Regions from separate parts of the Serratia sarumanii genome, predicted to be linked through region 2. Evidence: predicted binding sites of a transcription regulator. Region 2 holds the regulator's gene; each other region holds the start of a gene.
The links. Region 2 encodes PhoB, which activates phosphate uptake and scavenging genes when phosphate is short. Its sites were predicted from a motif close to CTGTCATAAAACTGNCNNAT; they were not measured.

Region 1: ugpB (sn-glycerol-3-phosphate ABC transporter substrate-binding protein UgpB) is a predicted target of PhoB. The motif match lies at 1,344-1,363, and genes of this name have one in related genera.
Region 3: phnC (phosphonate ABC transporter ATP-binding protein) is a predicted target of PhoB. The motif match lies at 985-1,004, and genes of this name have one in related genera.
Region 4: phoA (alkaline phosphatase) is a predicted target of PhoB. The motif match lies at 1,354-1,373, and genes of this name have one in related genera.

Annotation. Positions count from the first base shown of each region.
Region 1 covers NZ_CP124750.1:207,629-209,830, reverse strand. Annotated here, with positions in the region: gene ugpB (sn-glycerol-3-phosphate ABC transporter substrate-binding protein UgpB) at 1-1,238, opposite strand, end outside; gene SSARUM_RS00945 (aminotransferase-like domain-containing protein) at 1,427-2,202, opposite strand, start outside.
Region 2 covers NZ_CP124750.1:999,891-1,002,092, reverse strand. Annotated here, with positions in the region: gene phoR (phosphate regulon sensor histidine kinase PhoR) at 1-744, opposite strand, end outside; gene phoB (phosphate response regulator transcription factor PhoB) at 769-1,458, opposite strand; gene sbcD (exonuclease subunit SbcD) at 1,674-2,202, shown strand, end outside.
Region 3 covers NZ_CP124750.1:1,400,708-1,402,909, forward strand. Annotated here, with positions in the region: gene trpS (tryptophan--tRNA ligase) at 1-942, shown strand, start outside; gene phnC (phosphonate ABC transporter ATP-binding protein) at 1,060-1,893, shown strand; gene phnD (phosphonate ABC transporter substrate-binding protein) at 1,935-2,202, shown strand, end outside.
Region 4 covers NZ_CP124750.1:1,532,420-1,534,621, forward strand. Annotated here, with positions in the region: gene phoA (alkaline phosphatase) at 1-1,281, opposite strand, end outside; gene SSARUM_RS07325 (glutathione S-transferase N-terminal domain-containing protein) at 1,412-2,119, opposite strand; gene SSARUM_RS07330 (ArsR/SmtB family transcription factor) at 2,194-2,202, opposite strand, start outside.

The DNA.
Region 1 (2,202 bases), 790 kb from region 2:
TTACCGGTCCACACGCCTTCCAGCTCCTCATCCACTACGCTGCGGATCTGCGGCATGTTGCCCAGGCGCAGGCCCTTGGTGAACGGCAACGGCGGCTTGTTCAGCATCTGGCGAGTGGCGACGTCGGCACCCGGGTTCTTGTCGTAGAAGCCCTGCTGCTTGGTCAGATCGTAAGCCGCGGTGGTGATCGGCAGATAGCCGGTCTTCTGGTGCCATTCGGCGGCGATTTCCGGCTGCGCCAGGTACTGCAGGAACTCGGCCACGCCCTTGTAGGTGGCGGCGTCTTTGCCGTTCATCACCCACAGGCTGGCCCCGCCGATGATGGCGTTCTGCGGCGCGTTTTTCGCGTCGGCGTCGTACGGCATCATGCCGACGCCGTAGTTGAATTTGGCGTAGTGCTTGATGTCCGCCAGCGAACCGGAAGAAGCGGTGGTGATGGCGCAGTCGCCGTTATAAAACTTCTCGGTGGATTCGTCTTTGCGGCCGAAGTAGGTGAAATCGCCCTTCTTGTTCATCGCCTCCAGCAGCGCGATATGCTTGACCTGCAGCGGCTTGTTGAACTCCAGCTTGGCGTTGGTGCCGCCGAAACCGTTGTTTTCGCTGGCGAACGGCACGCCGTGCCAGGCGCTGAAGTTCTCCAGCTGGATCCAGCCCTGCCAACCGCTGGCGTAGCCGCACTTCATGCCGGCCTCACGCAGTTTGGCGGTATCCGCTGCCAGCTCCTGCCAGGTTTTCGGCGGCTGATCCGGGTTCAGGCCGGCCTTCTTGAAGGCGTCTTTGTTGTAGTACAGCACCGGCGTAGAGCTGTTGAACGGCTGCGACAGCAGATGGCCGCTCTTGTTGTCGGTGTAATAGCCGGCTACCGTCGGCACGAACACCGACTCGTCGAAGTTGATGCCGGCCTCTTTAAACACTTCATAGACCGGTTTGATGGCCTTGCTGGCCATCATGGTGGCGGTGCCCACCTCGTAAACCTGCAGGATCGCCGGCGCCTTGCCGGAGCGGTAAGCGGCGATGCCCGCCGCCAGGCTCTGTTCGTAGTTGCCTTTGTAAACCGGCACAATCTTGACGTCGCTGTGCGACTGGTTGAAGCGATCCGCCAGGGAGTCCACTTCCTTACCCAGTTCGCCTTCCATCGAATGCCAGAACGGGATCTCGGTCGCCGCCAGCGCCTGAGTGCTGACCGCCAGGGTCAATGCGACGCACAGCGTGGTTTTGCGAATAGCGTAGGTGAGCATGCCTAACTCCTGAAAAAAGCTGGTGTAAAAGCGCGTGAGCGAAAAGAATCAGTTTTTTGTTCGGAAGCTAACATGCCATGCGCGGATGACAGAAAAATAACTAAAAAGTGACAGCCATGTGACAGGAGAGTGAAGTGAAGATGGCAGTTTGATGTCGGCGGCGGGCATGCGCTCCGCCGCCGCGGGGATTACAGCGAACGGCGCAGGCGCGCCACCGCTTCCTGCATTTGTTGCTCGGTGGCGGTGGCGAACGACAGGCGGAAGGTCGAACGATCCGGGTTGTCGGAGAAGAAGTATTCCCCCGGCACGAACACCACGCCCTGCTGCAGCGTGGTATTCAGCCATTCGGTGGCGTTGAACGGCTGGCGGAAACGCGCCCACAGGAACATGCCGCCCTTCGGCTTATCGAAGGTGATGTAGTCGCCCAGCTCCTGCTCCACCAAACCGGCCAGGATCTCGCCCTTTTGCTTGTAGGCGGCGCGGATCTTGTCGATCTGCGCCGGCAGGCGATCCAGGCCGAGGTAGCATTCGACGATGCTCTGCGACAGCGCGCTGGCGTGCAGATCCGCCGCCTGCTTGATGATCGCCACTTTATGCAGCAGGAACGGCGGCAGGATCGCCCAGCCCAACCGCAAGCCCGGCGCCAGGATCTTGGAGAAGGTCGAGGTATAGATGATGTGGTCGGTGTTGCCCAGCACCCGCTGCGACACCTGATGCAGCGTCGGGTGGCGCTCTTCGGTGAAACGCAGCTCGCCGTACGGATCGTCTTCGATGATCAGGAAGTTATGTTCGGCGGCCAGTTTCACCAGCAGTTCGCGGCGCGCGGCGCTCAGGGTGATGCCGCTGGGATTGCCGAAGTTCGGCACCACGTATACGCCCTTGATGCGCTGGGTTTTCAGCAGCTCGGCCAACTCTTCCACCACCATGCCGTCGCTGTCGGACGAGACCGACATGATGTTGGCTT
Region 2 (2,202 bases):
CTCCTGCATGGTGCCGAGCGCCTTGCTGCGCAGCGAACCGTCCTGCTCTTCGTCGCCCATCATCTCCAGATAGCCCTGCAGCACCGTCAGCGGCGTGCGCAGCTCATGGCTGACGTTGGCGAAGAAGTTGCGCCGCGCCCCCTCCAGCTGGCGCATCTGGGTGACGTCGCGCGCCACCATCAGCAACTGCCCTTCGGAATAGGGCATCACGCGGAATTCGACGTAGTGTTCGTTGTTCAGCTGCAGCGTCAGCGGGCGTGAGAACTCCTGCTGTTGCAGATAGTGGCTGAATTCCGGATAACGCAGCAGGTTGAGGATGTGCTGGCCGTTGTCTTCCGGCCAGCGAAAGCCGAGCAGATGCTGCGCCAGCCCATTGCACCAGAAGATGTTGCCTTCAACGGTGGTCATCACCACCGCATCAGGCAGCGATTCGGCCCCGCTGCGAAAGCGCTTGATCAGCAACGCCAGCTCGCGCCGGCGGCGGCGATTGCGCTGCTGCATCTGATACAGGCCATAGAACAGCGGCTCCCAGCTCCAGCGGCCGGGCGGCGGTGTCATACTGCGGTCGATCCACAGCCAATGGGAGAGTTTGAGCTGGTTGTAGAAATTCCACACCAGCGCCGCCAGAGCGGAGGCCAGCAGGAACCAGGGCAGATAACCGAAAATCAGCCCCAGCAGTAAGGCGGGCAGACAGAAAAGAGCCAGCTCCAGAGCCAGCCTCTTCCACGACAGACGTTCTAACACGGCATATTCTCCAGCGCAGCGCGATCAATAGCGCGTTGAGAACCGGTAGCCGGTGCCCCGAACGGTTTGAACCATTTTATCATGCCCACTGGTTTCTAACGCCTTGCGGAGCCGACGGATATGCACGTCAACGGTACGGTCTTCCACATAAACGTTAGTGCCCCAGACGTGATTAAGCAACTGCTCACGGCTATAAACCCGCTCCGGGTGGGTCATAAAGAAGTGCAGCAGCTTGAACTCGGTCGGCCCCATGTCCAGCGCCTGATCGTTCGCCATCACGCGGTGGGAGGACGGATCCAGGCTCAGCCCTTGCATTTCAATCACCTCTTCCACCGCCATCGGTGAAATGCGGCGCATGACCGCTTTGATGCGCGCCACCAGTTCCTTGGGCGAGAACGGCTTGGTGATGTAATCATCCGCCCCCACTTCCAGACCGCGCACCCGGTCTTCCTCTTCGCCGCGCGCGGTCAGCATCATCACCGGGATATCGCGGGTCAGCGCTTCGCGCTTCATATGTTTGATAAACTGAATGCCGGAACCGCCGGGCAACATCCAGTCGAGCAACACCAAATCAGGGAACGGCTCAGACAGGCGCGTCACGGCGCTGTCATAATCCTCGGCTTCCAACGGTTGGTAACCATTCTGTTCCAACACAAAGCACACCATCTCACGGATCGGCGCTTCGTCTTCCACCACCAGTATGCGTCTTGCCATCGTCAATCCTGCCAATGTGTTAGCGACTTTGCGGGCGCCATTATGCGTCAGTTTTGTGACACTTTTATGAAAAAAAGCGGCTGTTATAGGCAGTAAGCATAGCGATTATTTCCCGGCGCAAAGAAAAATCATCCGGTTGTCATCATCATTGCGCCGGGACAGCCGCCGCCGCGGCCTTTATAATCATCGCCATTACCTTTGCATCCGGGAGTGTCATGCGCCTGATCCACACCTCTGACTGGCACCTTGGCCAGTACTTTTTCACCAAAAGCCGCGCCGCCGAGCACCAGGCTTTTCTGAACTGGCTGATCGAGCAGATCGAGCAGCAGCAGGTGGATGCGCTGATCGTCGCCGGGGATCTGTTCGATACCGGTTCGCCGCCCAGCTACGCCCGCGAGCTGTACAACCGCTTCGTGGTGGAGCTGCAGCGCACCGGCTGTCAGTTGGTGGTGCTGGGCGGCAACCACGACTCGGTGGCGACGCTGAACGAATCGCGGGAACTGCTCTCCTGCCTGAACACCACGGTGATCGCGAGCGCGCAGGGCTCCCTTGAGCAGCAGATCGTGGTGCTGAACCGGCGCGACGGCCAGCCGGGCGCGGTGCTGTGCGCCATTCCTTTTCTGCGGCCGCGCGATCTGCTCACCAGCCGCGCCGGCGAATCCGGCGCGCAAAAACAGCAGGCGCTGCAGGAAGCTATCGCCGAACATTACCAGGCGCTGTATCAGGCGGCCTGCGAACGCCGCG
Region 3 (2,202 bases), 400 kb from region 2:
TCGCTGCGCCAGCGCGTGGAACTGCAGCACCAGCATAACCAAACGGTGATGGTGGCGGATCTGCAAGGTCTGACCGACAACGGTAACAACCCGCAAAAAATCAGCGCCAACGTGCTCAACGTGGTGGCCGACTATCTGGCGGTGGGCATCGATCCGCATAAGACCACGATCTGCCTGCAGTCGGCGCTGCCGGCGTTGGCCGAGCTGACGATGTACTACCTTAATCTGGTCAGCGTGGCGCGGCTGGAGCGCAACCCGACGGTGAAAAACGAAATCGCCGAGAAGGATTTCGCCCGCAGTTTGCCGGCCGGTTTTTTGATCTATCCGGTCAGCCAGGCGGCGGACATCACCGCCTTTGGCGCCACCCACGTGCCGGTCGGTGAGGATCAGCTGCCGATGCTGGAGCAAACTAATGAGATCGTGCGGCGTTTCAACCACATCGTCGGCCAACCGATATTAACGGAGTGCCAGCCGCTGTTGAGCAACGTCGGGCGTCTGCCGGGGCTGGACGGGCAGGGCAAGATGTCGAAATCGCGCGGCAACGCCATCCAGCTTGGCGCCGGCGCCGACGAGGTGCACAAGGCGGTGATGAGCATGTTCACCGACCCCGGCCATCTCAACGTCAGCGATCCCGGCCGGGTGGAGGGCAACATGGTGTTCACCTACCTGGACGCCTTCTGCGAAGACGCCGCGCTGGTGGCGGATCTGAAGGCGCACTATCGGCGCGGCGGGTTGGGGGACGTGAAAATCAAACGGCTGCTGGAGGATTGCCTGCAGAGCCTGCTCGAGCCGATCCGCACCCGCCGCGCCGAATTCATCGCCGATAAAGGCGAGCTGACGCGCATCCTGCAGCACGGCACCCGCCGCGCGCATCAGGTCAGCCAGCAGACGCTGCAACAGGTCAAGACGGCGCTGGGGCTGGACTTCTTCACCCTGGCGTGAGGCGAACGCCGGGGCGGCACGCGTCACGCTCCGGCCATAAAACCATCATCCCACTGTCATAAACTTATCCGTTAATAGGTGCCCATAATGATTAGCCACTGAAACCAGAGAAATCATATGGCTCAGGCACTGTTAAAATTGGCACAGCACGACTTTCCAGGGCAGCACGCCGCCGCATCCCGCAAAGTATTGTCGGTAAAGGGACTCGGCAAGGCCTACAAAGCGCAGCAGCGCGTGCTGGATGACATCAATTTCGATCTGCACGCCGGCGAATTCGTGGCGGTGATCGGCCGCTCCGGCGCGGGCAAGTCCACGCTGCTGCACACCCTGAACGGCACCATTCCTTCCAGCTGCGGCGAGATGCTGCACTTCGAAGACGACGGCATCGCGCAGGATATCGCCCAGCTGGCCGGCCGCCAGATGCGCCAGTGGCGCGCGCGCTGCGGCATGATCTTCCAGGACTTCTGCCTGGTGCCGCGGCTGGACGTGATGACCAACGTGCTGCTGGGCCGTCTGAGCCACACTTCCACTCTGAAATCCTTCTTCAAACTGTTCGATGATACCGACCGCGCTCGCGCCATCGAGCTGTTGCAGTGGCTCAACATGCTGCCGCACGCGCTGCAGCGCGCCGAGCACCTCTCCGGCGGCCAGATGCAGCGCGTCGCCATCTGCCGCGCGCTGATGCAAAACCCGCAAATCCTGCTGGCCGATGAACCGGTGGCGTCGCTCGATCCGAAAAACACCCGCCGCATCATGGACGCGCTGCAGAAAATCAGCGAAGACGGCATCGCGGTGATGGTGAACCTGCACTCGGTCGAACTGGTGAAAGAGTATTGCTCGCGGGTGATCGGCATCGCCCACGGGAAGATCGTGTTTGACGGGCATCCTTCGCAACTGAACGAACGGATCCTGCACCAGCTGTATGGCGAAGAAGCCAATCAGATCCATTGAAGCACTTTTGACCTTTACCCTTTACACACAAGGCACACCTGATGAAAAAAGTATTGAGTCTGACCACCCTGATGGCCGGCGCGATGATGGTATTTAATGCTGCCGCAGCGGATGCGCCGAAAGAGCTGAACCTGGGCATTCTCGGCGGCCAGAACGCCACCCAGCAGATCGGCGATAACCAGTGCGTGAAGCAGTTCCTGGACAAAGAGCTGAACGTCGATACCAAGCTGCGCAACTCGTCCGACTATTCCGGCGTGATCCAGGGCCTGCTGGGCGGCAAGATTGACCTGGTGCTGAGCATGTCGCCGT
Region 4 (2,202 bases), 530 kb from region 2:
GCTGAGGGTCATCGGCGCGCCGTCTTTGGTGGTCAGTGTCTGGGTCAGGCCCGGCGCTTTGGCGTCGGCGGCGACGATCTGGCTGGAGTGCGCGTGGTCGGCGGTGACGATCACCAGCGTGTTGCCGTCGGCGCGGGCGAAGGCCAGCGCTTTTTGCACCGCCTCGTCCAGATCGACGGTCTCACCAATCTGCCCGCACGGGTTGGCGGCGTGATCCTGCTTATCGATCGACGCGCCCTCTACCTGCAGGAAGAAGCCGTTCGGGTTGTCTTTCAGCAGCGCGATCGCTTTTTCGGTCATCGCCGCCAGCGTTGGCGTGGCCGCGGTGCGAGCCGGGTTGTTTTCGCAGGTCACCGCCGGTTTGTCGAGGTTGCCGTGATAGCTGGCTTTCGGCCCCAGCCAGCGCACCGGCATGTTGCCGTCGGCGAACAGGCCCAGCAGCGGTTTTTGCTGATTGGCCAGGGTAACGGCCTGCAGTTCATCCGCGTTGCTCACCCACTGATAACCTTGCGCCGCCGCTTGATCTTTCAGCGATTTTCCTTGCCATTCGCCGCTTTTCGCCAGTTGGTTGAAGGATTTCGCGCCGCCGCCCAGCGTGACGTCGGCACGGGTTTTCAGCAACTGCTCGGTGATGGAACCGCGGCCGCCGTTTTCCAGCGCGTTAGCGGCACATTTCTCGCTGGTTTCCTCCGGGCCGTAGCATTTGCGCGAGGTAACGTGCGACACCAGCGCCGCCGGTGTGGCGTCCTGCAGTTCGGCGGTGGAGACGTTGCCGGTGGCCTTGCCGGCCGCCTTGGCGATCTCCAGCAGCGTCGGCTGGTCTTTGCCGTTCACGTCCACGCCGAGCGCGCCGTTATAGGTTTTCACCCCGGTGGCCCAGGCGGTGGCGGAGGCGGCGGAGTCGGTCACGTAATCCGGTTTGTGGGTTTTCTTGTCCAGCGAGTAGTGGGTGTATTGCCCGGTCAGCGGCAGGGCGTCGATGCCCTTGAAGTAACCGCCTGCGCCTTCGGCGTAGTTACGCGCGGCGGTGATCTCGGAATCCCCCATGCCGTCGCCAATCAGCAGGATCACGTTTTTCACCGTTTTGTCCGACAGCGACGCCTTCAGCGCGGCGGTCTGATCGCCGGCCAGACGACGGGCGCCGCCCGGTTCGGTGAGGGTGCCGCGCGCGGCGCGCTCGGTCAGGCCATCGACATTGGCCGAGGTTTCCGCCGCGATGGCGGAGGAACAGAGCAGGGCGGACAGCACGGCGCCGGCGATCAGGGATACAGCAGGTTGCATGGGGTAAGCTCCTTGTCGTAATACAACAATGTAAATAACATCAAATTGTTACGTAAGGAGAGTAGAGCAGAGGGATGACAATTTTATGACAGCGAAAGACGGGATGGCCCGGCGGCCACCCCGTTTGGCGTCAGGCCGCGCGCGCCGGGATAGCCAGCCCACGCTGCACCGCCGGCCGCGCCAGACCGCGCTCCAGCCACTGCGCGACGCGGGGGAAACTGTCGAACTCCACCAGCTCGCGGGCCTCATAAAAGCCGATCAGGTTACGCACCCAGCCCAGCAGCGAGATATCGGCGATGGTGTAGTCCGCGCCCATGATCCAGTCGCGGCCTTCCAGGCGCGTTTCCAGCACGCCGAGCAGGCGTTTCGATTCGTTTTTGTAGCGCTCCAGCGGCCGCTTGTCTTCATACTCGCGCCCGGCGAATTTGTGGAAGAAACCGAGCTGGCCGAACATCGGGCCGACGGCGGCCATCTGGAAGAACACCCACTGAATGGTTTCGTAACGCTGCGCCGGATCCTGCGGCAGGAAACGGCCGCTCTTTTCCGCCAGGTAGAGCAGAATGGCGCCGGATTCGAACAGCGGCAGCGGCCGGCCGCCGGGGCCGTCGGGATCGATGATCGACGGGATCTTGCCGTTCGGGTTCAGCGCCAGGAATTCCGGCGTCCAGGTTTCGTTGTTGCCGATTTCGATCAGGTGCGCTTCATAGGGCAGGCCGATCTCTTCCAGCATGATGGACACTTTGACGCCGTTCGGCGTCGGCAGGGAATAGAGCTGCAGCCTTTCAGGATGCTGAGCCGGCCAGCGTTTGACGATCGGGAATTGGGTGGAATCGAGCATGGAAACTCCTCGGGTTGGCGGGGTGGCTTAAGCGTACCCCGTGAGTATTGCAGTAAAACTACCCCGCCGCCGGGTTACACCGT